DNA from 3 places in the Corynebacterium yudongzhengii genome. Region 2 is predicted to be linked to each of the others. Evidence: predicted binding sites of a transcription regulator. Region 2 holds the regulator's gene; each other region holds the start of a gene.

Region 1 (9,966 bases), 710 kb from region 2:
CCTCCCGGCGCAACCTGCGCAAGTGGCGCGTCAATGAATACGACGCCGCCGATGACCGTGCCGGGGCGTTTTCCCTCTCCGCCGAGCGCGGGTTCAGCCGCGAGCTGGCGAACCTCATCTTCCACATCGCGATCGTGGCGCTGCTCATCACCATGGCTGCCGGGCGCATGGTCTACTACGAGGGACAGCGCATCGTGGTCACCAATTCCCAGGCGCCCATGGCCGTGCCCGTAGAGCAGTCGACGGAGTTCTGCAACACCTCGACGTCGAACTTCGACTCCTTCCGCGCCGGGCCGCTTTTCGACGGCACCGGCCTCACCCCCTTCTGCTTCATCACCCACAACTTCCACGCCGACTACCTGCCCAACGGCCAGGCCGAGATGTTTACCTCCGATATCTCCTATGCCGTCGGCGAGGACATCTTGAGCGACCCGGAGACCTGGGAGGACTACCAGCTGCAGGTCAACCACCCGCTGCGCGTCGCCGGCGACCGGGTTTACCTGCAGGGCCACGGCTTCGCCCCGCAGTTCACCGTCACCTTCCCGAACGGCGAAGAGCGCACCCAGATGATGCAGTGGGAGCCGACCGACCCCACCTTCTTCCTGTCCTCGGGCGCGATACGCTTCGACCCGCCCGCCGGGATGTATCCGGATCTCTACGAGCGCCGCCAGAACCAGATCGCGCTGCAGGGCCTGTTCGCCCCGACCGCGCAGTGGGACGGCGAGAACAACGAACTGCTCACCTCCGCCTTCCCGGAGATGCGCGATCCCGCCGTGGCGATCGATATCTACCGCGGCGACGCCGGCCTCGATACCGGGCGCGCGCAGTCGATCTGGGAGCTCGACTCCAGCCTCGTGCACACCGGGCAGCTGCAGCGGGTAGAGCGCGTCAACCTCGAACAGGGGGAGTCGGTGACGCTTGACGACGGCACCGAAATCACCTTCGACGGAGCCGCCGAATTCGCCAACTTCCAGATCTCGCGCGATCCCTTCCAGATCTGGGTGCTCGTCTCCGCGGTGATCATGCTCGGCTCTCTGGTCGGTTCCCTGATGATCCGCCGTCGGCGCATCTGGATCCGCCTGCGGCCCGCCGACGACGGGAAATCCACCCACGTCGAGATGGGCGGGCTGGCGCGTACCGACCGCGCCGGCTGGGGCGCAGAGTTCGACGAGATCGCCCGCGACATCCTCGAACTCGAGGATCCCGACGAGGTCGAAGAGGACAGCCTCGTCGACGAAGACATCATCCACCATCAATCGAAAGGTTGAAAAGCTACCCGCCATCCGTTGGTAACTGCGTGACGGGTGGGGTAGCGTAACATCCATGCAGGTCGATCAGACGCTTTCAAACTACTCGGATCTGGCGTTTCAGTCGGCGTTCGTGATTTACACGGTCGCCCTGTTCGTCTCCCTCTGGTACTACGGGCGCATGCAGGCGGTCGTCGACGTCCGCCGCCGCCTCGCCGCCAAGAACAAGGCGCAGGACCGGGAACTCGTCTCCGTCGGCGGCAGCGGTGATGTAACCGATACCGGTAGCACCGACGCCGAGACGCTGTCTGATATCGACGAACTGCACAAGCGTGAAAAGGGCGCCGACAAAGCCAGCGGCATGACCCAGGCCTTGATCTGGCTGGCCATCGTCTTCCACGCCGCCGCCGTCATCCTGCGGGGCCTGGCCACCGGCCGGTTTCCGCTCGGCAACCTCTATGAATACGTCCTGACGATCACCCTCGGCGTGTTCGTCATCGTCGCCGCCGCCCTGACCCGCAAGTCCTGGCGCCCGCTGTGGCCGTGGATACTCACCCCGATGCTCGCGCTGCTGTTCTACGGCGGCACCGAGCTCTACGCCGAGTCCGCGCCCGTCGTCCCGGCGCTGCAGTCCAACTGGCTGCCCATCCACGTCTCGACGGTCTCGATCGGCGCCTCCATCGGCATCGTCTCTGGCGTGGCCTCGCTGCTATACCTGCTGCGCATCTGGCAGGCGCCGGGCAAGGAGAAGGGCTTCTTCGGCGCACTGGCCAAGCCCCTGCCGACCGCCCGCAAGCTCGACGCCCTGGCCTACCGCAGCGCCATCATCACTCTGCCGACCTTCGGCCTCGGCATCATCCTCGGCGCCGTGTGGGCCGAAGCTGCCTGGGGGCGCTTCTGGGGCTGGGACCCGAAGGAGACCGTCTCCTTCATTACCTGGGTGCTTTACGCCGCCTACCTGCATGCCCGCGCAACCGCCGGCTGGAAGAACTGGAAGGCCGCGATCATCAACATCGTCGCGTTGGCGACGATGATCTTCAACCTCTTCTTCATCAACCTGGTGGTCTCCGGCCTGCACTCTTACGCGGGACTGAACTAGCGCGAGGGGCTTGGGGGGAGCCGGGAGCTGTCGGGTTACCTCGTTTGGTTTTCCACCCTGCTCCGCGGGCCGGGTGCTGCGATGAGTGTTTGACGCACGTGCGGTATATGTCACGTGTGGGCTTGGCATGGCCGTGGCCGGGTAAAGGGCTGCTCGGATTATGCCGTGGCATAGTCTGGCGGGTCTTCTTTGCGGCCTGATTGCGAAGCTATGCCGAGTCAGCCGACTCCAAAACCGACTCCAAGGGTGCGTATTTTCTGATGCCGGCAAGGGGAGAGGGCTGTCGCTAACGCTGTTACTAACGCGCAGTCTGGATTCGTTACCGGACAAAAACCTGACTACATGGCGTAAGTCATGTTCGTCAGCGACTATGCCGCGGCATAAAAATAAGTCCGCCGCTACTGCCCGCGTGCGCTTCACTTGGCTGATCTGGGGCGCAATTCGGTAACGGGCTTGCGGCGCAGCGCGGGGTGCGCGGCCTTGGTTTTGGCCGGGGCGAAGGCGTGGATTATGCCACGGCATAAAACCAACCCCACCACAGCCGGGCCACTACGTCGCCGCAGGGGCACCCTTTCCCTCAAGTCCGGTAGATAATATCGAACACCTGGCTGTACGCGCGGGAATTGTCTGACCTTCCGTAGTCTTGTTTTATGCCATGGCATAAAACAAAGTCGCAGGCCAAACGGGATTAAAAAACTTGGACACCACTCTTGTGGGTAGTGGATGCGCATGCTAAGTTTAGAACAGGTGATCGAACAACTACCGGGGGATAAACCATGTACACCACCGAGGCCATAGCAGACATGGACGATCAAGCTCTAGTGCAGACACTGGAGCATTCCAATAAACAGGCCACCATCTACAAAGCCCTGCTCATCATGAGCCTGGCTAGCTTTCACCACCGCAACCTTGCCCGCGCACACGGGGCACCATCGACCGTTGTTTGGATGGTTCGCCACCTTCAAATCGCAGAATCCACCGCCTATGAATACCTTCGCATCGGCACCATCATGCAGAACTACCCCGAGATTGCTGATGCCTTCCTACACGGTGAGATCAGCTACTCCATGGTGCGCTTAATCAGCAGACACCTCAGCCCAGAAAACGCCTACCGGCTGCATGAGATGGCCACCTCGATGACCCTGACCGAGGTACGTCAAGCACTGGCTGGCACCCGGGAACGCGACGAGACGCTGAGGCAGGAAACCCTGCGTATTGATATTGATGATGAGACTGGGTGGGCGAAGATGAGCGCTCATATGTCCCCGGCAACGGCTGCTGGTTTCCTGGCAGCGTTGAAGATCGCAGAGTTAGCCAACTACCGGGATATACGGAAAATGGATCCCGCTGTTCTGCAGGACCCCGAAGCGTTGGATCGGGAGCTGGAGAAAGCTACTGGAGAGCCGGTGAAAACCCCGGCTGAACTGGTTTCTTCTCCGATGGTTGATGACGAGGGGAAGCCGCTCGATCCGCGGGATGCTACCGGTTACGGGGTTCCGATGCGACATAAGCTGTTTGCCTCGTTATGTCGATGATCAATATGACCCGGTGTCAGCCGGTGAACCGTCTACGCAGCCCGGGTACTCAGGTCAATATGATCGTCAACGAGGAGGGCAGGGCCGTGTTGCCGGCGATTCCCCGGGCGGCTTCGGCGGATTTGGTGGCTGAAATCTTGAACGGGGACGTACGTGTGCATCTGCTGGATAATCGCGGGGTGCACATAATGGTGTCGAAGCCGCAGCGTTTGGTTACTGATGCGCAGGCGCAGGTGTTGATTGCGTTGTGGAACTACCAGTGTGCGATGCCGGGCTGTAATCATTCGCGGTTTATTCAGTTTCATCACATCAAGGCGCATTGTGATGGTGGGAAGACGGCGGTGTGGAACTTGATCCCGGTCTGTTCGGCTTGTCACGCGTTGATTACTTTGGGCATCGTCACAGTGGAGATTGATCACAAGCGGCCTGGCCGGATTAATTTCGAGTTTCCTGCTGGGTTGCGGTTTGCCTCAGATAATCGAAGTTTGCCGATGCGTATTGAAGATGCCTCATTCGTGCCAATCGAGCTTCCGGAAGAAATAGACAGCTTCGATGACGACGCACTACCCGCACTCAGTTAAAACTAAAGCGCTGCTGAGGCGGGAGCCGCTCGTGGCAGCCGCCTTCCATCGCCAACTGCTACGCAACCGCAAACTCCACGTGATCACCGGGAAAGAGCTTCCGGCGATCCCCGTTGACCTCCACGGTCACAGGGTTTTTGGCGTCGTCTTCCACGCGCACCTCGACCCGCTCGTGGGCGGCCTTCACCTGCACCGGGCAACCGCGGTAGTAGATGCGAAAAGCCACGTTGTCGACGGCGTCGGGAAGCGCCGGACGCAGACGCAGCACCCGCCCGCGCACGCTCATGCCGGCGAGGCAGCGCTGCACGTAGTCGACGGTGCCGGCCATCACGCCGGTGTGGATGCCCTCGGCGGTCGAGGAGCCGGCCTCGTTGTCGATGTCCGCCTCGAGTGCCTGCTGGTACAGCGGCCACGCCTCGTTCGGCGAGTAGCCGTTGATCGCCCACGCGTAGACGATCTGGCTGAGCATCGAGCCATCCGAGGTGCGCTCGCGGTAGTAGCTGATCGTGCGCTGGATGGCACCCTCGTCGAGCGAGTATCCCATGTGGTCCAGGATGTCGGCGAGCTCGTCGGGTGCGAAGACGTAGAAGAGCATCGCTACATCGGCCTGCTTCGAGACCTTGTAGTTGTTCGGCGAATCCCCCTCGGCGGCCAGGATCAGATCGAGCCGGCCGATGTTGCCGTACTTCTCGCGGTAGCCTTCCCAGTCGAACTCTTCAAGGTCCTCGTAGCCGTCGAACTGGCTGAGCACGCCGTCGTCGTGGAAGACGAGGCGCAGGTTGCGGGAGACGTCGTCAAGCCGGCGCAGATCCTCGTCGGTGAGGTTCAAATGAGCGCGCAGCACGGCGGCGTCGACGTCGTCGAGGTAGTCGTAGATCTCCAGCGCCTTCGTCATCACCCACGAGGCGAGCACGTTGTTATACGCGTTATCGGTCAGACCCTCACCGGGTGCCGAAGGGTAGCCATCGTGGAACTCATCCGGCCCCATCGTGTGGTGCACCGAGTACCGCCCAGTCGCCGCGTCATACGTGGCCATCGAGGCATACCCGCGCGCGGCGTCGAGGATGAGCTCGGCACCGACATCACGCATGAAAATCCCGTCGTGCGTGAACTGGAAATAGCGCCACACGCTCAGTGCGACCTCGAGGCCCACGTGGCGCTGGTGGTGCGAGTTATCCGGCATCCAGGCGTCCATCCGCGGGTTATACAGCACCGGCGGGGTCTCTTCGCATCCCGACGAGCCCGACTGCCACGGGAAGATCGCCCCACGAAAGCCCAGCTCGGAGGCAAGCGCGCGGGCCATAGGCAGGCGGCGGTGGCGGTAGCGCAGCAGCGCGCGGGTGAGCTCGGGGCGCCGGGAGGTCAGCAGCGGGTAGACGAACTGCTCGTCCCAGAAGATGTGCCCGCGATAGCCCTCGGCGGTCAGCCCGCGGGCGGGCAGGCCGGCGTCCATGCCGGAATCCACCTTCACGATCGACTGCAGAATGTGGAAGGAGTTCACCCGTAGCGCGAGCGCGTCGGTACGCCCCGCGGGCAGCGAGGTGTCATAGACCTGCCAGATCGCCGACCACATGAGCGAGTGCTGACGCTTGAGCGCCGCGAACTCGCCGAGCTGCTCGAGCTCCCAGCACACCTGCAGCTCCGGGGTCGACTGCGCCCGATCACGCGAGGAGAACACCGCGGCGATCTTCTCGATCGACACCGGCTCATGCGGATACACCGCGGCCGTGTAGTCATGGCCATGGAGCTCGCCCTCGGAAAACGGCGTGCCCTCGCCGAGCCCGTCGGTGCGCGCGGCGATGCTGATGGCGATGTCGGACTGGTTGGTGCGGGTGTTCACAAGGGTGGTGTGCTTATCGACGTGCCTACCCTGCGCCCGAGTCAAATGCCGGGTGGTCAGCGCGCGGTCGTCGGCGACATTGCGGTTTTCGACGGCCCCGTTAATCGCCGAGCGCACCGACACCTCGCCCTGCCAGTTCTCCGGGGCGATGACGATCCGCAAAGCGGCGGCGTGTTTGCGGTGGATCGAGGTCATCTGCTCGATGAGGATGCGGGTGCGACGCCCGTTGTCCGCCCGCACGCGCAGAAAGCGCCGCGACAACCCGGCCCGGAGATCGAGCTCGAGGCGGGAGTCGAGGATATTCGCGGTCGTCGGCATGAGCTGGGCGCCCTTATCGTCGAAGACCCGCAGGTAGGTCCAGTCCGGGATGTTGGGCACGTGCTCGGATTCCAGGACCAGGCCCGCGCTGTCGGTGAGATCGCTGTGCACGCGGTTGAACACGCCCGCCAGATACGAGCCGGGGTAGTGGGTGCCGTTGTCGACGGTGCCCGGCAGGTTCGCGCGCGTGCCCCAGTAGCCGTTCGCGGTGGAAAACAGGGTCTCCAGATCGCTGAGCTTGTCGGTGTTCATCCCGTCGATGGCGAACACAGTCGAGCGCGGGGTGTCGTGCTTTTCGGAGAAGCCGAACGCGAAGTCGATCTCCGAGACGTCGGCGAGGACGCGGTCGGCGCCGGCGTCGAAAAGCCCCTGGGCGACATCCGGGTCACCGTCGGAGCGATCGACGCCGATGACCAGCCCGTACTTCGCGGCAAACGCGGCGCGCACCCCGGAGCGGGCGTCTTCGAGCGCGATGCACTGGGCGGCGCGGACATTGAGGCGCTCGGCGGCCAGCAAGAAAGAATCCGGCGCCGGCTTGCCGGTGATCTTCTCGTTGATGATGTCGTGGCCGTCCACGCGGACGTCGAAAAGCTTCTCCAACCCCGCCGCTTGGAGGATGCGCTCGGCGTTGCGGGAGGAGGTGACCAGGGCCGTCGGCAAGCCGGCCTCGCGGGCACGCTTAACCAGATGCACCGCGTCGTCGAAGACCTGCACCCCCGATTCCTCGAGCGCCTTTTCGAAGTAGCCCTGCTTCTGATCGCCCAACGCGGTGATCTCGTCATCGCTGAGCTCCACCCCGCGCGACGCCATGAACGCGTGCACGGCGTCCTCGCGGGTGCGGCCGTCGGCATACGCGAGATAATCGGTGGAGATGTCGAACTTCTCGGCGTCAGGGGCCAACTTCGCGAGCGCATCGTCGAACATCTGCTTCCACGCCTCAGCATGCACGGCGGCGGTATGAGTGATCACACCGTCCATATCGCACACAAGCGCGGCGGGAGTGGGGAGGGTGCTCATGAAGGATCCTCGTCGTCGGAAACTGGAAAGCGCTGCCCACTCTAATGGCAACGAGGCGATAGAGTAGGAGGCTATGAGCCAGTCGACCTCCCCGGGCAGGGTGCCAGCCCCGCGCGCGAAAGGCGGCAAACCCGCCAGCGACAACCCCGTACTCCAAGCGCTCGGCGCCCAACTGGCGCAACGACGCCGCGACGCCGGGCGGCTCCAACAAGAAGTCGCCGACACCGCCGGGGTCTCCCGCTCGACACTGCACACTATCGAACGCGGCGGCGAGGGAGTGCGCTGGGAAAAAGTGCTCGCCGTGGCGAAAACCCTGGGCTTAAGCCCACAGTTCGTGGAGAGCGCGCCTGATTCTTTGGCGGACGGCTAGGGAAGCTCTGGGCCCTCGGGGTTCTCCGGGTTATCGTCCGGGCGGCGCTCTTTACGGCGGCGTTGTTCCGCCTCCCGCTGCGCGCGCTCCCGGGCTTCCTTCTCGCGGCGTTCCTTAAAGCGCTGCTTGTCGATGTTCCACAAAAACTCCTCATCATCATCCGGCCCCTTGATAGCCGGCGGTTCGGCGTTGTTGCGGCTCTTCCAACTCGACGGGCCGAAGGCCTTCCACAACAGCCAGATCGCGACGATGATCAACACCAACAGCAGAATGCGTCCCATGCATATCCCTCCTCGGTGCCAGGATACGTGGTTAGGGTTTCGAACTTTCGGTTGACTAGGGTGGAGCACTGTGAGTGAGCAGCAATCGAATCGCCCGCCCGAGCCCGACCCCGAGGCCCGCAAGCGCGCCAACCGCGCCGCACTGAAATACGGAGCGGCACGCCTGGGGCTGTTTCTCGGGCTCACGATCGTGATCCAATTGCTGGCCCTGCTGATCGGCGCGCCCGTCCCGCTGGTCATGTCCGCGCTGTTTGCCCTGCTCATCGCCTTCCCGCTGTCGATGCTGGTGTTCTCCGGGCTGCGCCAGGACGCGACCGCGGCGGTGGCGGAGTGGTCGCGGCAACGCCGCGAGCACAAGCAGTGGATCCGCAACGAGCTCTCGCAGCGGTAGGGGGCTGTTCGGTCTGGGGCGGTTCTGGTTTGGGCCGTTCTGGGGTCTGGCCTGGGTCCGGTAGCTCTGCTGGTCGCGGCGTGTTGTGCTGGCACTTTGGTGCCTGAGGTTTGCTGAGCGTGCGTTGGGGTGATGTTGCGCTATCGCTGGTCGAAATGAGGAGCATCTAAAGGAGTGCTGGTTTCGACCTCGTGGGACTCCTTTCGGGCCGACTCCTTTCGACCGGGCGTGCTAACGCCATACCGTTGTATGGCTGCTAGGGTGCCTGGCGTTCTGTAGGTCCGCTTTTCGGTGCGGGTCCGCGTTGCTGCTGCACAAACCCTTAAAGGAAGATGCTTGAGGGACGCGCCCTTCAAGGTTTTGCGTTGGTAGATGGCCTGATTTGCCGTCCTACAAGGTTCTTCCTTTAAGCATTTGTGTTTGAACGTCCCAGAGGGGCCCATGGAACTGACCGAAACCAGGCCTGGGCCCCGCATCCGCATAGCGCGCTATCGCTGGTCGAAATGAGGGGCATCTAAAGGAGTGCTGATTTCGACCCCGCGAGACCCCTTTAGGGGTGACTGAATTCGTTGAAGCGGAAGCGCACTAAGGCCTACGTTCGAGCGCGCTCCCGGAAACGCAGAGCGAAACCCTCCTGACCAGCGCAAACGCCCCAGGACCAGAACCAGACCAGAACCAGCCCAGAACCACCCCAGAACGCCAACCCCTACCGCCCGAACAGGAACGCGACCGCGAGCATCGCGGGCAGCGAGAGGAACGTGGTCAGAAAGACGGTGTCACGGGCGATGATTTCGCCGCGTCGGTAGGTGGCGGCGTAGTTGTAGACGTTCTGGGCGGTCGGCAAGGCGGACAGGATCACCGCCGCGTACATGAAGTCGCCGTCGATGCCCAGAACCAGGCAGCACAGCCAGGCGATAACCGGCATGCCCGCGACCTTCAGTGCCGTCGAGGTGATCACGGCCGGGCGGTCCGGTACGGAGCTCAGCACGCCGCCGACGGTCAGGGAGGCACCGAAGCTCATGAGGATCATCGGGATGGAAGCCCCGCCGAGGATGCGGATGGGCTCCAAAACGGGTTCGGGCACCCGCCAGCCCATCAGGGCGACAGCCAGCCCCGCGAACGAGGCCACCACCACCGGCGAGATCAACGCATTGCGCACCGACAACGTCACCGCCCGTCTGCGCGAGCCGTGGGCGACCGAGTCCTGGTCGGAGCCGAGAAACGCCAGGATGATCGGGGTGAACACTGCCATCTGCATCAGGAGGGTGGGGATGACGTGGGTGGCCT
Region 2 (9,966 bases):
CGCCGAGGGTGACCACGACGTCGTCGATACCCCGGGCCACCAGCTCGCGGGCGGCCTGGGCCACGGGGGTGTAGTCGCCGGCGTCCGCGGAGCGCTCCAGCTCGGCGCCGTCGATGCCGAGTAGCTGGCCGAGCTCGTAGCCGTTCGGCTTGATCACCGTGGGCGCGGACTCGGCGAGGTTCTTAGCGAGTACGCGGATCGGCTCATCCGAGGTGTCGATAGCCACCGGCAGCTCGGGGTTTTGCTCACGCAAGGTCTTCAGCAGGTCGACGTAGAAATCCGCAGGCACGCCCGGCGGGAGGGAACCGGCGAGCACCACCATGTCTGCCTTGTCGGCGTGCTGGGTGGTGAGATCCATGAGTGCCTGGAACTCCTGCGTGCTTAAGTGCGCGCCGGGCCCGTTGATCTTGGTGGTGCGCCCGCCGGCCTCCGTGACGGTGAAGTTGGTGCGCACCCGATCGGTGGTGGTGACCACGTCGTGGTGCAGCCCGGTCTCGGCGGTAAGGGTGAGGAAGGGATCGTCGATCGCCGCGGGAAACAGTGCTGTGGTTTTACGCCCGGTGAGGTGGAGGGCGTGGGCGACGTTGATGCCTTTGCCGCCGGCGGTGCGGCTGACGGCCTCGGCGCGGTGGACCTCGCCGGGGACGAGTGTGGTCGACATGTCCAGCGTCACGTCGATGCTGGGGTTGGGGGTCAGTGTGAGAATCACGGGACGCCTCCGTGCGTTATGTAGTGGGTCTCACTTCCCATCATTGTGGTTTTATGTCCGAATGTCAATGCCGGAAATGTCCGAACGGTTTTGATTCTGTTTGCTGGGTAGACTGGGGCAGAGAGAATCTGTGTACCGCGACAGAAAGGCACACCGTGACCAACGACAGCATTCAGGGCACCGGCGTGGTGCCGGGAGTCGCCTACGCACCTGCGGTCTGGGTCCGCCCGCGCCCCGAGCTCCCGGAGGCGGGCGAGCCCATTGCCGAGGATGCCATCGACGCCGAATACGCCCGCTTCGAAAAGGCCGCCGACACCGTGGCCGAGCGCCTCGGAGCCCGGGCACAGGAGGCGGTCGGGGAGGCTGGTGAAGTCCTGAAGGCCACCGTCGGCATGGTGCGCGACCGCGGCTGGCGCAAGGCGGTGAAGAAGAACGTCCGCTCGCTGCAGCGCGCGGAGTTCGCCGTGGTCAACGCGACTGACAAGTTCATCGACATGTTCGAAAAGGCTGGCGGCCTCATGCTCGAGCGCACGACTGACTTGAAGGACGTGCGCGACCGCGTCATCGCTGAGCTCCGTGGGGAAGAAGAACCCGGCCTGCCCAATGCCCACGAGCCCAGCGTGCTCTTTGCCGACGACCTCGCCCCGGCCGACACCGCGGGCTTGGATACCGAGATCTTCACCGCACTGGTTACCGAGCTGGGTGGGCCCACCAGCCACACCGCGATCATCGCCCGGCAACTCGGCGTGCCCTGCGTCGTGGCCACCGGCACCAGCCTGCGCGACATCCCGAGCGGGGAGAAGGTCCTAGTCGACGGCGCCTCCGGCACCATCTCCCGTGACGTCGACGAAGCTAAGGCCCGCGCCGCGGTGGCGGAATCCGCCGAGCGCGAGAAGCTTATCGCGCAGTGGGAGGGTCCGGCCGCCACCCGCGACGGACACCGGATGCAGCTGCTGGCCAACGTCGCGGATCCGAAGGCGGCCCGCGCCTCCGCCAAGAGTCAGGCCGAGGGGGTGGGTCTCTATCGCACCGAGCTGAACTTCCTCTCGGCGGCGAAGGAGCCGGCGGTCGACGAGCAGGCGGAGATCTACCGGCAGGTCTTTGAGGCTTTCGGTGACCGCAAGGTGGTCGTGCGTACGCTTGACGCGGGCTCGGACAAGCCGATCGCCTATGCCACGCTGCAGGAGGAGGAAAACCCGGCGTTGGGTGTGCGCGGTTTGCGCATCGCCCGCAACAACGAGGGCCTGATGACGCGGCAGCTCGACGCGATCGCCCAGGCCGCCGAGAGCCGCCCCGAGGGGGCGCAGACGTGGGTGATGGCGCCGATGGTCGCCACCCGCAAGGAGGCGACCTGGTTCGCCGGGCTCTGCCGCGAGCGAGGCCTGACCGCCGGCGCGATGATCGAGGTTCCCGCCGCCGCGCTGCTGGCGGATACGATCATGCCGGAGCTGGACTTCGTCTCGATCGGGACGAACGATCTGACCCAGTACGCGATGGCCGCGGACCGGCTCTCGCCACAGCTGGCCTACCTCACTGACCCGTGGCAGCCGGCGGTGTTGCGCCTGATTCAGATGACCTGCGAGGCGGGCAAGCGTCACGACGTCCCCGTCGGCGTCTGTGGCGAAGCCGCCGCCGATCCGTGGCTGGCGTGCGTGCTCACGGGCCTGGGGGTCTCGTCGCTGTCGGCGGCGGCGAATGCGCTGCCGGCGGTCGGCGCCCAGCTGGCTGAGTTGGATCTCGACGACTGCCGCGCGATGGCCGAGGCCGCCCTGTCGGCGGCGGGGGCTACGGAGTCCCGCGAGCAGGCGCTGGCGGCTATCGGGCGATAACGACGTCGACCTCGCGGTCACGCAGGGCCGCGACGAAGGACTCTGGCGCCCGGTCGTCGGTGATCACGACGTCGATGTCGTTAGTATCGGCGAAGCTCACCAGAAAGTCGTTGCCGAGCTTCGTCGAGTCGCACAACACCACGACCTTGTGCGCGTTGGTGACCATGGCGGATTTCACGGCGGCCTCCTGGGAGTCCGCGGTGGACAGGCCATGATCCAGCGTGAGGGCGTTGGTGCCGATGAACGCGACGTCAGCGCGCATCAGCGCCAGGGTGCGCAGCGCGGTGGCCCCGACGACGGCCTGGGTGATGGCGCGCACGGTACCCCCGAGCAGTTGCACGTCAGGGGCGTTGTGGGAGGCCAGTTTGAGCGCGGCCGGCAGCGAGTTGGTCACGATTGACCAGCGGGCCCGCTGGGCGCGCTCGGCGATGAGCTCCGCGAACGCGTTGATAGTGGTGCCGGCGTCTAAGAACAGGGCGCCGTCTGCCTCGGGGAGGTACTCGGTGGCCGCGCGGGCGATGGCGAGCTTCGCCGCCTGCGCCGAGCGCGAGCGGGTATCGAGGGAGGACTCAGTGGTCTGGAAAGACTGACTGGCCACCGCTCCGCCGTGGACGCGGTGGACAACTCCCTCGCGGTCGAGCACGGCGAGGTCACGTCGGATGGTCTCCGCCGTGACGTCGAAACGATCGGCGAGGTCAGTGACGTTGACGCGACCTTCGACGGCGGTCAGCGAAGCGATCTGCCGGCGACGTTCCTCTGCGTACATGTCACCCTCTTTCGTTAGGATCTGTGGGACTAGACCCAGTGTGCACGAAATCGGGCAGTGGGGGTGTCCGATTACCCCCGATCAGCCAGGAAACGTGTGGCTTTAGAGGACGTTCTTAGAGCCGGCTTAGAGCCGGCGGAAGACCGACACCACCTTGCCGAGGATCTCGGCCTCGTCGCCCGGGATCGGATCGAACTCGTCATTGTGGGGCAGAAGCCACACGCCCGTGGAGTCGCGGTGGAGCTCCTTAACGGTGGCTTCGCCATCGAGCATCGCGGCGACGAACTCGCCTTCCTCCGCTACCGGCTGGGCGCGAACGACCACCCAGTCACCGTCCATGATGCCGGCGAGCTTCATCGAGTCCCCAATGACCTTGAGCATGTAGAGCTCGCCGTCACCGACGATCTCCTGCGGCATGGGGAAGTAGCTGTCCACTTCTTGCTCGGCCAGGATCGGCGAGCCGGCCGCGATACGGCCAACGACGGGGATGTAGCTCGGCGCGGAGGCCTGCTCACCGTTCGGGGCGGTCGCGGGCTTCGACGCCGGCGCCTCGCGTTCATCGCTTAGGTGCCGGATATCGACGGCGCGTGGCTTGTTGGGGTCGCGCCGCAAAAAGCCTTTCTTCTCGAGCTCGTTGAGCTGGTAGGCCACCGAGGAGGTGGAGGTGAGGCCGGCGGCGTCGCCGATCTCTCGGATGCTGGGGGCGTAGCCGCGCAGCACCACCGCGTCCTGGATGACCTCCAGGATGCGGCGCTGGCGGGGCGAAAGGGTGGACATGTCTGGTTTGCCGCGCTGGGGGCGGCTCTTCTTGGATGCAGCCATTTGGACTCCTCGTCGCTGGGATCGTTACCTACTGTCTATCACGAAACCGCCTTTATGTTCGAGACATTGTGGCCAAGTGTGGACAGATTTTCGAACGCCTGCTATCTTTCGAACGTGTAAACGATAATCGAACATACAATCGCATTGATGAATGTGGTGTCCGCTGGCTTCGATAGTCTGCCGGCGAACCACAACGAAAGGAAAGGCGAGAACCATGAACTCCCAGACCACGGCGTATCGTACCCGTACTGTGTGTCCCTCTCCGGCAGCCTCTGCCTCGGTGTGGGATGCGGACGTTACCGCGGCTGTCCCCAGCCGTGGACGACATGTTCGGACACTGAGTAGGAGACTGGCAAACCCGCAGGTTACCGCCCAGTCGCCTTCGCAGGTCGCAGAGCGGGATCGCTTCGAACAACGGCGCGAAATTGGTCGCGGAATGCTGCTCGGCACCGTTTGTGGATTTGTACTGGTGGTCGGCTCTGTTCTCGGTTTCCAGCAGGGGGAGGCGCCGGTGTCCCAGCAGACGGCCGAGACCTTGATTGCGGTCAGTGGGCACTAAACTCAGGTATCGCACCATGTGAGTGACCGATACCGAGGAGGCTGTTCGCCGTGTACTGCCCTTTCTGCCATAACGAACAGTCCCGGGTCATTGATTCCCGTGTGATCGATGCCGGCACCTCCACTCGCCGGCGCCGGGAATGTAGCAGCTGCCACGGCCGTTTCACCACGATAGAGAAGGCCGTGCTGCTCGTAGTGAAGCGTAATGGCATCACCGAACCCTTTAGCCGCGAAAAGCTGATTATGGGCGTGCGCCGCGCGTGCCAGGGCCGAGATGTGCCCGATGACGCGCTGAAGAAACTCGCCCAGGAGGTTGAGGAGACCGTGCGCGGCCAGGGAAGCTCCCAAGTCGACGCCAACGACATTGGCCTCGCTGTGCTGGAGCCCCTCCTCGAACTCGACGAAGTCGCCTACTTGCGCTTCGCCTCTGTGTACAAGTCTTTCGAAAGCGCGGAAGACTTCGAATCCGAGATCCGCTTGATGCGTCGCCGCAACCGAAGTCAGGTGTAAAGGTTGTGGCGGGTTATCCGTTGGGATTACGCACGTGCGTAATGGGGGATGACTGAAAGGCCGATTGGCCTGGGCCACCTGGGGCACATTTTTACCTTGGCCCCTGATTTTTACGCACGTGCGTAAAGGTGAGAGGAGTTTTCAGGGGTGGCTCTGCGGGTGGATCCGTGCGGGACGCTGGACTATGCCGTGGCATAGTTTGTCCGAGTTTTACGCACGTGCGTAGTTTTGTTTAGGGGCCCAGACGGGGGTGTTCGACGGTCTGTGGATCGCCGGCTCTTGGTTCTTAAACTCCGGGCGTTACGCACGTGCGTAATTGGTCGGGGCAAATTTGAGGAGCGGCGGCGAGCGGAGCTCCAGTCGTGCGGGCCCGCCTAAAACCGACGGAGTGAGGGTGTCAGGAAATTTGTGTGTGAGGCTCTGATCCAGAAGGAGTTTCACCGATAATGACAACGGTGACAACGAAGAAAAACCATGACCAGGACAAGGTCAACGAGATCAGCGAGAAGCTGATGGAAAATCCTGAGCTCGCCAAGCTGATTGGCGAGTTGTCGACGTCCACCGATAACGCCAGCGACCTGGTCAAAGCCCTGTTGCAGGCATCGATTAACGCTGGTTTTGCAGGCGGAAATGGATGCCCATTTGGGCTACGGTCATTCCGACCGGACGATGAAGGCCCAGGTTGAACCAACACAGGGTAGTAACCACCGCAACGGGTCGTAGACCAAGACCGTCAATTCTGGGCACGGCGCGTTGGAAGGGATCGTGCCCAGGGATCGTTCCGGCACGTTTACTGCCCAGATGGTGCCCAAGGGCTCACGCCGGCTGACAGAGCTCGATGACATGATCATCTCGCTGTACGCCGGTGGGATGACAGTGCGTGATATTCAGCACCATCTTGGCTCCACCCTGGGGGTGGATATGAGCCCGGATACGATCAGCACGATTACCGATGCAGTCTTAGACGAGGTGATGATCTGGCAGAACCGTCAACTCGACGAGTTCTACCCAGTAATCTTTTTTGATGCGCTACGCGTGAAGATCCGCGATGGCCACCGTGTAGTCAACAAGGCGTGCTACATGGCGGTGGGCATCGACATAGACGGTATCAAGCACATCCTGGGCTTGTGGATTGCTGATAATGAAGGTGCCGCCTTTTGGGCATCTGTGTGCGCAGATCTGGCCAACCGTGGCGTCCAGGATGTCTTCATCGTCTGCTGTGATGGTCTTAAAGGTCTACCGGAAGCTTGTGGAGGCAACCTGGCCACATTCGATGGTACAAACCTGCATCGTGCACCTGATCCGGGCGGCGAATAGGTGGGTGTCCTATCAGGACCGAAAACCCGTCTCCAGTGCGCTACGTGCGATCTAGACGGCCGTAAACGAAGATACCGCCCGTGCCAGCTTAGATGCGTTCGAAACCTCTGAGCTTGGCCAGAAGTACCCGCAGTCGGTGAATATCTGGCGTGATGCGTGGGAACGGTTCGTGGGGTTTCTGCAGTTCCCGCCAGCGGCGCGCAAGGTGATATACACCACGAATTCAATCGAGTCACTCAATGCTGAGCTGCGTAAAGCTACCCGAAACCGGGGCCAGTTCCCGAACGATACAGCAGCACTGAAGACGCTTTGGTTGATGATGTGCACCATCGAAGACTAACGCGTTGCCAAACGCGCGAAGCAAGCCAAGCGTGCCGTTGAGTGCAACGGGTATGTTCAAGGAGCGAAGGCCAATGGCTGGAAACAAGCCATCAACCAACTAGCTGTGGCATACCCAGACCGATTCGCGGACTACCTGTAAACCACCCCCCGCACACAAACTATCGGACGCTCTCACCGGAGTTAGACTCCGGGAGTCACATTTTCACCTCAGTCCACTAAGTTGCTGGATTCCGGGTCTAAGAAGTCGTTGGATTCCGAGTCCAATAAGTGTGTAGGCAAAACAGTTTCACCTCAGGCGTCTGATTTTTACGCACGTGCGTAATGGGGAATCGATGAATCCCGGCGAACTCATAGGTAGACGAGACACATTGTCACCTTGGTCCTCTGGTTTTTACGCACGTGCGTAATCGAGGCCGAGCTCCCTCGCTCTTCGTTCATAACAGGGCCAACGCAGCGACCTCGCGAGTGGAAACAGTCGCGGGCTCACTATGCCGCGGCATAGTGCGGACGGGGTTTACGCACGTGCGTAATCGGAAATCGATGGATCCCGGCGAACTCATAGGTATACGAGACACATTGTCGCCTTGGGCCTTTGCCTTTTACGCACGTGCGTAATCGAGGCGAGGATCCCACACGGGGAAAGTGTGGGGGCGAGGCTGTTGGCCCGCGGTTTGTCGACTCCGTTCGTAAACTCCGGGCATTACGCACGTGCGTAATGGGGAATCGATGGATCTCGGCGAACTCATAGGTGCACGGGACACATTGTCACCCCAGGCCTCAGATTTTTACGCACGTGCGTAATCGCGGCGCGCCGCCCAATGGAGCGGGCCTACCATGAAGCCGTCTTTAGCCGGCTAACCCGGAATTCACGGCAACCCAATTACCGCGAGAGCCGCGTACGTCATTTCAGCTTGTCCACGGCCTTCATAATTCTCCGCAGCGACACCGGTCGCGAGGTCCCCAGGCGCTGCGCGAAGAGACTGACCCGCAGCTCCTCAATCATCCAGGCGATCTCGCGGACCTCCGGCGACTTCTCCCGACCCGCCGGAAGCTGCCGAAGCCGGCCGCGCAGGTAGGCGTGTGCCTCGTCGATCTCCGCCTGTCGGTCCGCGTCCTTGTCCGGGTCCATGCCCATCTCCTCGAGGCGGATCGACATCGCCTGCAAATACCGCGGCAGATGCTGCAGATGACCGAGCCCATGCCGGGTGATCGCCTGCTCAGGAAGCAGAAAAGACAGCTGGCGCTCCATGTCGTCGATGGCAGGACCGGTCCATTTATCCAGTTCCTCGCGCACCTTCGAAAGCTGCACCAGCGCCGGCGCCAGAGTCACCACCGCCTGTCGCACTCGCCGCGGAGTATCGGCGGCGACCTTCTTGCGCAGCTCCTCGAATTCGCTGGGCTCGCGTACGGGGCCGCCGTTGTCCATCATCGCGTCGCGAATCGCCGCCACCCGCGCATCTCGGACGAGCCCTTCGGCCCCGCCGTGTGGGTAGTTGTCCACTGCCACGCGCTGAGTCAAGGGGAGACCCTTGATCATCTGCTTGGTGTTCACCGAGATATCGCGCATCAGTAGCGTCAGCGTTGCTGTGCGCATCGAGTTCTCCGCGGCCGCCTTCGTCGGCAAGACCTTCACCTCGACGCCTTCGTCGGTCACGCTCAGCGCGGGATAGGCCTGCACATCGTGGCCATCGACGGTGGTCGTGACCTCCTCGGGCACCTTCCCGAGGTTCTCCGCGGTCCAGTTCTTCACCGCCGGCGACTCGGATTTGCGCCCGACCCGGCTCACCGACGAGCGAATGTGGCCCGCCTGCCGTGCCTGCAGCGCCGAGAGATCCTTGTCCGAATCAATGATGCGGCCCTTCTTGTTGATCGCCGCATACGTCATCCGTAGATGCTCCGGCAGCGCGGACGGCCGGAAATCACTCGCGTTAATCCCGGAACCGCCGAGCTCTCGCAGGACATCGGCAAGCTGCTCGACGAGGGGAGACTCCCCGGGCACGAGCTTCTCGACGGCCCGCCGCGCGAACTCCGGCGCCGGCACCACCGAGCGGCGCGAGGCTTTGGGCAGCGTGCGGATCAGCTCCGTCGCGAGCTCCTCGCGCATGCCGGGGACCAACCAGTCGTAGCCGGTCTCGTCGATACCCGCGAGCAGCGGCACCGGGATGTGGACGGTGACGCCATCGCGCTCGTGGCCGGGCTCGAAGAGGTAGCTGAGCTCGAATTCCAGCGAGCCGTCGCGCCAGCGATCGGGGAAGGCTTCCTCGGTGATGGCGGAGGCGTCGTCGCCAAGCAAGGCCTCGGGGTCGAAATCGAGCAGGTCGGGGTTTTCTCGACGCGCCTTCTTCCACCAATGGTCGAAGTTCTTGCCGGTGGTTATGTTCTCCGGCAGGCGGGCGTCGTAGAAATCGAAGAGCGTGTCCTCGTCGACGACGATGCCGCGCCGGCGCGCCTTCTCCTCGACCTCGGCGGCGGTCTCGAGCTTCTCGACGTTACGCCGGTAGAAATCATGGTGCGTCGACCAGTCACCCTCGATGAGGGCGTGGCGGATGAACATATCCCGCGCGGCCACGGGGTCGACGCGGTGATAAGGCACCAGGCGGTCGGCGACGATGGTCACCCCGTAGAGCATGGTCTTCTGATGTGCCATGGCGGCGGTGCGTTTCGAGGACCACACCGGATCCGAGTAGTTGTGGCGCAGCAGGTCCCCACCTAAGTCCTCCACCCAGGCGGGATCGATCGCCGCCACCTGACGCGCCCACAGCCGCGAGGTCTCCACGAGCTCGGCGGCCATGAGAAACTCCGGCGGTTTCTTAGCCAGCGAGGAACCGGGAAAGACCATAAAGCGCGTGCCGCGAGCCCCCTGGAACTCCTTGGACTTGCCGTCGCGGGCGCCGATGTTCGATAGCAGCCCGGAAAGAAGCGAGCGGTGGATGGCATCCTCGTCGCGGTTGACGCGCTCGGTGTCCTTCTTCTCCCACCCGAGTCGACGGGTGACATCACGCAGCTGGCGCACGAGATCCCACCACTCGCGGATACGCAGGTAGTGCAAAAACTCCTCGCGCATCCGCCGGCGGAAGGCGTTGCCGGAGAGCTCGTCGCGGGTCTCAGAGATG
Region 3 (9,966 bases), 860 kb from region 2:
TTCAGCCCGTACTTTGTGTCGGCAGAGTGAGCCTAGGGCTGTTCTGGTTGTGGGGGTCGTTGCGATGGCCTTGTGAAGGTGAAGGGTGAGGGAGTTCGACCCTGTTTTACGCACGTGCGTAAAAAGTAGAGGCCTCAGGTGACAATGTGGCTCGTATACCTATGAGTGCCCCGGGATTCATAGATTTCCGATTACGCACGTGCGTAAAAATCCCGGTCCGCACTGTGCGGCGGCATAGGGAATCTGGGACTGTTCTGCTTGCGGGGTCGTTGCGGTGGCCCAGTTGGGTCGAAGGACCGAGCGACTCCGATAACCGAGAGGGTGTCAGGAAATTTGTGTGTGAGGCTCTGATCCAGAAGGAGTTTCACCGATAATGACAACGGTGACAACGAAGAAAAACCATGACCAGGACAAGGTCAACGAGATCAGCGAGAAGCTGATGGAAAATCCTGAGCTCGCCAAGCTGATTGGCGAGTTGTCGACGTCCACCGATAACGCCAGCGACCTGGTCAAAGCCCTGTTGCAGGCATCGATTAACGCTGGTTTTGCAGGCGGAAATGGATGCCCATTTGGGCTACGGTCATTCCGACCGGACGATGAAGGCCCAGGTTGAACCAACACAGGGTAGTAACCACCGCAACGGGTCGTAGACCAAGACCGTCAATTCTGGGCACGGCGCGTTGGAAGGGATCGTGCCCAGGGATCGTTCCGGCACGTTTACTGCCCAGATGGTGCCCAAGGGCTCACGCCGGCTGACAGAGCTCGATGACATGATCATCTCGCTGTACGCCGGTGGGATGACAGTGCGTGATATTCAGCACCATCTTGGCTCCACCCTGGGGGTGGATATGAGCCCGGATACGATCAGCACGATTACCGATGCAGTCTTAGACGAGGTGATGATCTGGCAGAACCGTCAACTCGACGAGTTCTACCCAGTAATCTTTTTTGATGCGCTACGCGTGAAGATCCGCGATGGCCACCGTGTAGTCAACAAGGCGTGCTACATGGCGGTGGGCATCGACATAGACGGTATCAAGCACATCCTGGGCTTGTGGATTGCTGATAATGAAGGTGCCGCCTTTTGGGCATCTGTGTGCGCAGATCTGGCCAACCGTGGCGTCCAGGATGTCTTCATCGTCTGCTGTGATGGTCTTAAAGGTCTACCGGAAGCTTGTGGAGGCAACCTGGCCACATTCGATGGTACAAACCTGCATCGTGCACCTGATCCGGGCGGCGAATAGGTGGGTGTCCTATCAGGACCGAAAACCCGTCTCCAGTGCGCTACGTGCGATCTAGACGGCCGTAAACGAAGATACCGCCCGTGCCAGCTTAGATGCGTTCGAAACCTCTGAGCTTGGCCAGAAGTACCCGCAGTCGGTGAATATCTGGCGTGATGCGTGGGAACGGTTCGTGGGGTTTCTGCAGTTCCCGCCAGCGGCGCGCAAGGTGATATACACCACGAATTCAATCGAGTCACTCAATGCTGAGCTGCGTAAAGCTACCCGAAACCGGGGCCAGTTCCCGAACGATACAGCAGCACTGAAGACGCTTTGGTTGATGATGTGCACCATCGAAGACTAACGCGTTGCCAAACGCGCGAAGCAAGCCAAGCGTGCCGTTGAGTGCAACGGGTATGTTCAAGGAGCGAAGGCCAATGGCTGGAAACAAGCCATCAACCAACTAGCTGTGGCATACCCAGACCGATTCGCGGACTACCTGTAAACCACCCCCCGCACACAAACTATCGGACGCTCTCATAACCGAACCTATGAGTTCTCCGGGATCCATTGGATCCGGATTACGCACGTGCGTAAAACCACTCATCCGCACTATGCCGCGGCATAGACGCGTAGATGGTGTTTCTTCACCTAGCTCAGTAGGCCAAGACGGCGATCCGGCAATTCTTTTCCGGCTGACCGCCTCGGTGCGAGAAACACTCCAGCAGGCACATTCCGGTAAGAAAAACTTCGCGGGGTCACACACCGTGAAATCAGGCGTATCGCCGGAGCCTCTGTGTACCCAAGAAGAAGAATTCCCTTCCATATGGCCGACACAGGAAACACCGAACCCTGGGATCTCCGCATCAGAGATGCGAAGGGGTTAGGGGTGCTACCAGGTAGCCGGAACCCTAGCACCCACCACACGGACACCCGCTATCACCTACCCCGAACCAACATGCGGGGTGCCGATTACATTTTCGAAAGTGTTCAGGAGCACTGCGCTGGCCTAAAGGTGCCTCCTCGAGGCTTGTGTGCGAGCGCGGGACGTTGAGGATCCACGTGAACGGCTAGTGTATTTACACTGCTAGTAGCCTTTCTACCGGCGTTCCCACCCCCGGCTTTTACCCCCGTCGGGGGTCAGTGTCCACCCCATATTCTAGTGTACAAACCACATCGAACACATGAACTAATACCGGGGGTTATTCATGGACGACCACACCAACCTCACCAACGACGAACTCCTCGACCGCATCACCACCGCCTACGCCATGATGCAACACCACAAAGCCCAATTCCTCCTCGCACTCGCCGTCTTTGATGCCCGCGAACTTGCCCGTCTAGCCGGGGCACCGACTACCGCGGACTGGATGACACGTGCCCTTGATATCGCACCGACTACCGCCTACGACTACTTAAGAGTCGCACGCTTGTTGTTGGAGTTCGCGTATGTGGCGAAATCCTTCGAAGACGGCAAAATCACCTACTCCACCGTCCGCCTGTTAAGCAGCTATTTGAACAAAGACAACGAAATCGAGTTGCTCTTGTTGGCGGAGGAGTATTCCTACCGGGAACTCGAACGCATCCTCATGACCCGAAGAGACAACCGGAACAACGATGCCCCTAGGAAAAATACGTTTAAGATATGGGTTGATAAACACAACGGGCGTATCCGGTTCTCCGGTGATCTGGATCCGATGTTGGGGGCGAAGTTCATGGCGGCGTTGAAAATCGGGGAACTCGCCAACCTCGTCGACCTCGATGACATCGACCCCGAAGTCTTCAGCGACGATGAACGCTTGGGTGAAGAGTTAGCGAAAGCAGAAGCTGAAGCCCTCGCCGCCGAAGACGGGGCAGAATCCGTTCCGGTTGCCGAGGTCATCGACGATGCCGGTGAGAAGGGCGAGGCCTCTGGTGCTGCCACCGGTGACGCTGACGCTGATGGTGTTGACGCTGATGGTGCCGGCGCTGATGGTGACGGTGATTCAGAGACAAGGCGGGTAGCGTCGGTCAGTGGGTATGGCAGGACGAGTGCCTCGCAGTTGTTGCCCGCACTTTTGGGGTTAATCAATATTGCCCGCTCCTCGCCGGTGAATAAGCGTCGAGCCCCGGGTACTCAGGTGCATTTGATTCAGACCGAGGATGGGCAGTCTATTTTGCCGGGTCTTCCGGTTCCTAGTGAAAAGGCGTTGAGTGCGGAGGTCATTAATGGTGAGTTGCGGGATCATTTCTTAGATACCCAGGGTGTGCCGTTGATGATGACGACGAAACGCAGGTTTGTCTCCGATGCGCAGGCGTTGGCGATTTTGGTGCGCTGGGGGATGCAGTGTGCGGCTCCGGGGTGTCGCCATACGCAGTTTATGGAGTTTCATCATGTGCATCCGTGGTCGATGGATGGGAAGACGAAACCGGATAATATGGCACCGTTGTGTGGTTTTTGTCACGCGTTGGTGACGGCGGGGTTGTTGGAGCTTGTGCCTGCAAGCTCTGGTGTGTGGTTGTTTCGGTATCGCACGGGTGAGGTGTATGCCTCGAAGGCGCGTCGTTTGCCGATGAAACAGCTGGGGGAGGCGTCGTGTTTGGATGAGCCGGTGGAGGTGCCGACCGTGGTGGAGGTGTTGGAGGATGGGGCATTGAGTTTCGATGATTCGGATACCATCAACGCGGACTAACCCCAAGGGCCTCCCGGGGCCGGACCTTCGGTCATTACGCACGTGCGTAATCCGGTAGCAGGGCTGGGGCTGCGGTCAGCGTGTGGGATAACCCCCGAGTCTCAGGTTCATTACGCACATGCGTAACGAACCCCGCCGTTCCGAGAGATCGAACAGCGGTCACCTGTGCCGTGAGCACGTGCGCGACCGTTGACCATGACGTGAGATTCGTTCCCCGCGTCGAAGTTAGTCGCGCGCGGTCGCATCGTCGGGTCCCGCTTCTTGTTGCTTTTCCTGCGCGATCGCTTGGGCGACTTTCGCGCCTGCGACAGCGGCGGGCATACCGGAGTAGACCCCGGCGTGCAGGATCGCCTCGACGATCTCTTCGAACATGCAGCCGTTGCGGCGGGCGCCGCGGATATGCGTGCGCAACTCGCGTGTGCGGTCGAGAGCGGCGAGGATGCTCACAGTGATCAGTCTTCGTTCGCGCAGAGTCAGCTCGTCGCGGGGCCAGAGGACCCCGACGGAGTGTTCTCGAGCAGTTCGAGCACCGGCTCAGCAGGAGCCCAGCCTTTCAGGCTCGTGTTGACGTAGTTGTTGCCGAGCACCTGTCGCCGGATCGCGTCGGCGTCGGGTCGTTCTGCGGTGGTCATGGCTAGCTTCCTTCGTGGTGAGTTGCCGCTGGGTTGTCGCTGTCGCCTGTGAGCATCGTATGGGCGATGGAGTTCGCGTCCTCCGCCGTCATCAACCACCGGTTCTCCCTCGAAGTTGGCCGGGCCTTCAAGTGCCCCACAGCGAGCGCGACGTAGTCATAGTCCCGCTGGGCGTCGTCGCTGGTAGAGATCCGGCGGATCTCCCGGTCGCGCTCAAGAGCGGTCACCCTCTACGAGATACGCCGGATCCGCAGGTTTGGTCCGGCAGTGCTGACAATACGGTCGGCGGACCAGGTCAGGTAGGCACCGTAGAGGGCACAGGAGGTGTAGGTGTTCGGCTCGACATCGGCCCGTTCGGCTTGGAGGACAGGGTCATCCTTGAGCCAGTGCGCGGCCTCGGATGTCTGGAGCCAGTCATAGAACGCCGGGCCGTGCACGTAGTCCTCCCCGAACCCGGCCGAAGTATCGGGAAAAGCGGACAGCTGGGAGCACACAGTGTTCATCAGCAGCGCGGTCGTCTGGTACGGGCTCCACACCCGTCCGGCCCCGAACGCAGTGTCGTCGTACCAGCCGACATCGAACTACCTGCCGGTGGCCGCGGCCAGGGACACGAGACGCTCGATGACAGCCAACCCACGCGGTCCAGCGTCAACGACCGCGACGCACTACCGCCGGGAACCACCCTTGGCCGCGGCGACCTCTTCCACGGGTGGTGTGTATGGGAGAAGCCCGCGCACGATGCTGGCGGCGGGTTGTGCGTTCACGTGAGTGAAGCCGGTTCCGGCCCAGAGATTGAGGTTCTCGGCATCGTTGTGCTCGTCGGCGTCCTTGCGCAGAGCGGACGTGAGGAAGTGCAGCTGCGGGTAGAAGCCCGGGGCGATCTCGGACAGGGAGTCGGTGAACCGGTTCGCGATCGCACGCGCTGGTCGCCCGGTGAAGGCCGTCGTGATAACCGTGTTCCGGTCGGTGAGCTCATGAAGTGCCCTACGGTGGGTCTTTTTGGTTCCTGCCTCGTCGGCATCGAGGAACAGGGTGCCGACCTGGACGGCGGTCGCTCCGGCGCGCAGCAGGGCAAGTACATCGGCAGCGGTGGCAACACCGCCACCGGCGAACACGGGGTTATCGGAAACAGTCAAGGCGTGCTCGATCAGCGTGACGAGCGACTCGTTGGAGTCATCGTCGATTCCAGCGACAGTGGCCCGGTGGCCACCAGCCTCCGGACCCTGGATACCGATCACGTCGGCTTGCGATGCTGCGATGGCGTCGATGCCCGGGCGGCTCGTCGCGTAGAGCACGACGAGCTTTCCGGCCTCGTGGATACGCTCGATCACCGATGGCGAGGGATGACCGAAGGTGAAGGACACGAAGCGCGCGGTTGAGGCGAGGACGACCTCGAGCTTGTCATCGAAGGCGTCATCGGACCAGACCGGTTCCTCCGGCAACAGTGCCTCGTCGGCATTGGCAGCGTCGAGGACCTTGTCCCGGTAGCGTTGATAGGTGTCGAGATCGCAGTCCTGGCCGCTCGGGTCCGGGGTGAAGAGATTCACGCCGAAGGGCGCCGAGGTCCGGCTCTCGAAGTCCTCGATGTCCTCCCGGAGCTTGCCGGGGGTCAAGTACCCGGCTGCCAGGAACGGAAGTGCGCCGGTCTCTGCGACGGCGGCGGCTAGTCGCGGTGTTGACGGTCCTCCGGCCATCGGTGCGAGCACCAGGGGGCGCGCAAGTCTCAGCACAGGTTCCTCGGAGTTCATGATGTTGTCCTATGCGTGTCTGGATCTCGGGCATGGGGTGTCGGCTTCATCTTCAAACCGAGAGTCTAGTTGGGCGAAGCGATCGGCGCGGAGGCCTTCCAGTACGTAGTCGACTCCGTCTGCGGTGCAAGACCACTAGGAGCTTCAAGCCGGCCGCTCCTGCTTTACGCACGTGCGTAAAACACCCCACAGCCCTACAACGTCAACACTCCATCCCGCAGGCGACGCGTGTAGTCGTGCTGCGGGTGGTCGAGCACGTCGGCGGTCTCTCCGCGTTCGACCAGCTGGCCATCGTGCATGACAGCGATCTCCGGGCACACCTCGCGCACCACCGAGAGGTCGTGGGTGACGAAGATGAGGGTGAGCCCGTAGTCGTCGACGAGCGCGTTGAGCGCGTCGAGCACCTGGGCGCGCACGGAGACGTCGAGGGCGGAAACGGGCTCGTCGGCAAGCAAAATCTCGGGCCGGGCGGCCAGTGCGCGGGCGATCGAGATGCGCTGGCGCTGCCCGCCGGAGAACTCGTGAGGGAAGCGCTGCAGCCAGTCGGGCGTTCCGCCGACGGCGGTGATGACTTCGCGGACCCAGTCGCGGTCGCCGTCGCAGGCCTCTGCGATCGAACGCTCGATGCTCAGCCGCGGATTCAGGGAGGAGTAGGGGTCCTGGAAAACCATCTGCACCCCGCCGCGCACGTTCACGGTGCCGTCGGTGGGGTCGTCGAGACCCGCGATGAGCCTAAGCAGCGTCGTTTTCCCCGAGCCCGATCCGCCGACGAGGCCCAGCCTCTCGCCGCGACGAACCTGCAGATCCACCCCGTCGACGGCCGGGACCCCGCGGTAGGTGCGCTTGAGCTGCGAGATCTCGACGACCGGCTCACCCACCGGGCGCGCCACCGCCGCCGGGCCCGGCTGCGAGGACTCCACGAGCCGCGCAGTGTAGTCATGCGCCGGCGCCGAGAGCACCTCTCTGGTCGCCCCGCGCTCGACGATCTCGCCGTCACGCATGACCACGACCTCGGGGCACATCCGCGAGATCACCGCGAGGTCGTGGGTGACAAACAGCAGCGCCATCTTCCGGGAATCCGCCAGCGTTTCCAGCAGGCTTAGGATCTGGTCCTGGACGTCGACGTCTAAGGCGGTGGTCGGCTCGTCGCAGATGAGCAGGTCGGGATCCCCGGCGATCGCCATCGCGATGAGCACGCGCTGACGCTGGCCACCGGAGAGCTCAAGCGGGTAGCGAGACGCCAGCTCCGGGGGCAGCTGGACGGCGTTAAGGAGCTCATCGACACGCGAGCGGCCCGCGGCCTCAGCGATCTGGCGGCCGATGCGCATGAGTGGATCGAGCGCCGTCATCGGTTCCTGGAAGATCATGGCGATGTGCTTCCCGCGGATGCGGCGCAGGCGGCGATCGCTCAGGCCCTGCAGGTCGGTGCCGTCGAAGGTGATGGTGCCGGAGGCGTGCAGGTGGTCGTCGAGAAGCCCCATCAGCGCCAGGGCCGTCAGCGTCTTGCCGGAGCCGGATTCGCCGATGATGCCCAGGCGCTCGCCGGCTTCAAGCTGGAAGCTGATGCCGCGCACGAGTTCTTCGTCGCGGGTGGAGATTCGCAGGTCAGAGACATTAAGCACGACGCGACCTCCGGGCGGTGCGGGGATCGAAGACATCGCGCAGGCCGTCGCCCAACAGGTTGAAACCGAGCACCGTGATGGCGATGGCGAGCGCCGGGTAGATCGCCAGCTGCGGCGCGGAGGCGAGGTAGGCCTGGGAGGCCTGGAGCATCCGCCCCCACGAGGGATCGGGCGGCGGGGTGCCGAGCCCGAGGAAGGACAGCCCGGCCTCGGCGAGCACGGCCATCGGGAAAGCGACGGTGACCTGCACGATGAGCAGGCCCGCGAGGTTCGGCACCACGTGGCGCAGGGCGATGATCGGGCCGGGAACCCGCGAGAGGCGGGCGGCGTCGATGAAGTCTTGCGTCATGACGCGCAGCGTGCCGGCGTGGACCACGCGGGCGAAGGCGGGGATGCCCGCGATGCCGATCGCGATCATGGCCGTCAGCGTCGAGGCGCCGAACACCGCCGTGGCGATGATCGCCATGAGCAGGGCGGGGAAGGCGAGCAGGATATCGTTGCCGCGCATGATCAGCCGCTCGGCCCACCCGCGGCGCATACCGGCGATCAGACCGATGGCCGTGCCGATCACCCCGGAGATCACGACGGCGACCGCACCGACGAACAGGGTGATCTGTGCGCCTGCCAACAGGCGCGACAGCAGGTCGCGGCCGTAGCGGTCCGTGCCCAGCAAATAGCCCTCGCCCGGGCCCTGGAGGCGGTCGGCGGGATGCGCCTGGAGGGGGTCGAAAGGCGTCCAGAAGACGGAGAGCACGGCGCATAGGATCACGCCGACGACGAGGATAAGGCCGATACGGCCGGTCACGGGAAGTTTCATGCTACCTTCCTGCGCAGTCGGGGATCGAGGACTTTCTGGCTGAGGTCGATGAGCAGGTTCACCGTCAGGGTGAACGCCACTAAGAGCATGACGATCGTCTGCACGACGGGGATGTCACGGTTGGCCACGCCGTCGAGAAGCATCGTGCCCAGCCCGGGGATGACGAACACCTGCTCGATGACCACCGCGCCGACAATCAGCGTGCTCAGCTGCACGCCGGTGACCGTGAGCACCGGCAACGCCGCCGAGCGCAGCCCGTGGACGAGGAGCACACGCATCGGCGATTTCCCGAGCGCCCGGGCGGTGCGCAGGTGGTCGGCGCCGATGACGTCGAGCACCGCCGTGCGCACATAGCGGGTCAAAATCGCCGCCTGCACGAGGCTCAGCGCGATCACCGGCATGACCAAGCGAGCGAGGAAAGCGCCGAAGTCCGCCCCCGGCGGCACCCAGCCACTGGCGGGCATCCAGCCGAGGTGCACCGATAGCACGGCGATCAAGAGGATGCCCACGAGGAAACTCGGCACCGCGATACCGGCCTGGGTGACCAGCGCGATGACGACCGCCGGCCAGCGGCCCCGACGCACCGCCGCGATCACCCCCAGCGGCACGGCGATGAACAGCGCTAACACCATGGCGCTGAGACACAGGATGAGGGAGACCTGCGCGCGGTCGATGATCAGCTCGGTGACTGGGGCGCGCGAGACCAGCGAGTAGCCGAAATCGCCGGTCAATAACCCACCGATCCACGAGAAGTACTGCTCGATCAGCGGGCGGTCGGTGCCTAGGAGATGCGAGAGCTCCGCGACGGCGGCGTCGGTGGCCGTGGTGCCTAGGGCGATGCGCGCGGGGTCTCCCGGGATGAGACGCATGATCACGAAGATCGCCACCGAGGCGACCAACAACCCGATCACGTAGCGGGCCACGATGCGAGGAAAGCTCATGCGTCCTCCCGGCTAAGCGGTGAGAGCTCGACGACGTCGGTCGCCGAGGTGGCCTTCACGCCCTCGATGCCGGGGGCGGTGAGCACGATGTTCGGCATGTTCGCCACGGTCAGCGATCCGGTCTCAGCCATGATCTGCGAGACGGCCTCTTCCATGAGCGCGGCCTGCTCCTCCGGGCCGGCGGCGGTATCGGCCCGGCGCAGAAGCTCACGCACCTCAGGCGAGTCATAGCGCAGGTAGGCCTCCGGGTCACCGAACAAGGTGGGAATATCGCGGGGTTCGACGTGCGCGATCGCCGACATCTGATAATCGGC

Evidence for each region. The regulator LexA, encoded in region 2, represses DNA repair genes until DNA is damaged. The targets are predictions, from matches to a motif close to CGAACANNTGTTCG.
Region 1: the regulator LexA is predicted to act here: its motif matches at 3,087-3,100, upstream of C3B44_RS01480 (DUF222 domain-containing protein).
Region 3: the regulator LexA is predicted to act here: its motif matches at 2,190-2,203, upstream of C3B44_RS08790 (HNH endonuclease signature motif containing protein).

Annotation. Positions count from the first base shown of each region.
Region 1 is NZ_CP026947.1:314,370-324,335, forward strand. Features, by position in the region: gene C3B44_RS01470 (cytochrome c biogenesis protein ResB) at 1-1,268, shown strand, start outside; gene ccsB (c-type cytochrome biogenesis protein CcsB) at 1,324-2,346, shown strand; gene C3B44_RS01480 (DUF222 domain-containing protein) at 3,123-3,881, shown strand; gene C3B44_RS01485 (HNH endonuclease signature motif containing protein) at 3,941-4,462, shown strand; gene C3B44_RS01490 (beta-phosphoglucomutase family hydrolase) at 4,521-7,637, opposite strand; gene C3B44_RS01495 (helix-turn-helix domain-containing protein) at 7,711-8,007, shown strand; gene C3B44_RS01500 (hypothetical protein) at 8,004-8,288, opposite strand; gene C3B44_RS01505 (DUF4229 domain-containing protein) at 8,359-8,679, shown strand; gene C3B44_RS01510 (AEC family transporter) at 9,386-9,966, opposite strand, start outside.
Region 2 is NZ_CP026947.1:1,026,081-1,036,046, forward strand. Features, by position in the region: gene C3B44_RS04730 (1-phosphofructokinase family hexose kinase) at 1-709, opposite strand, end outside; gene ptsP (phosphoenolpyruvate--protein phosphotransferase) at 865-2,538, shown strand; gene C3B44_RS04740 (DeoR/GlpR family DNA-binding transcription regulator) at 2,525-3,304, opposite strand; gene lexA (transcriptional repressor LexA) at 3,431-4,126, opposite strand; gene nrdR (transcriptional regulator NrdR) at 4,736-5,194, shown strand; partial or broken gene C3B44_RS04755 (IS256 family transposase) at 5,641-6,992, shown strand; gene hrpA (ATP-dependent RNA helicase HrpA) at 7,755-9,966, opposite strand, start outside.
Region 3 is NZ_CP026947.1:1,883,312-1,893,277, reverse strand. Features, by position in the region: partial or broken gene C3B44_RS08795 (IS256 family transposase) at 374-1,725, shown strand; gene C3B44_RS08790 (HNH endonuclease signature motif containing protein) at 2,429-3,892, shown strand; gene C3B44_RS11805 (carboxymuconolactone decarboxylase family protein) at 4,118-4,348, opposite strand; gene C3B44_RS11800 (hypothetical protein) at 4,366-4,524, opposite strand; gene C3B44_RS08780 (hypothetical protein) at 4,527-4,751, opposite strand; partial or broken gene C3B44_RS08775 (FAD/NAD(P)-binding protein) at 4,755-5,087, opposite strand; gene C3B44_RS08770 (NAD(P)H-dependent flavin oxidoreductase) at 5,190-6,272, opposite strand; gene C3B44_RS08765 (ATP-binding cassette domain-containing protein) at 6,467-7,894, opposite strand; gene C3B44_RS08760 (ABC transporter permease) at 7,887-8,711, opposite strand; gene C3B44_RS08755 (ABC transporter permease) at 8,708-9,652, opposite strand; gene C3B44_RS08750 (ABC transporter substrate-binding protein) at 9,649-9,966, opposite strand, start outside.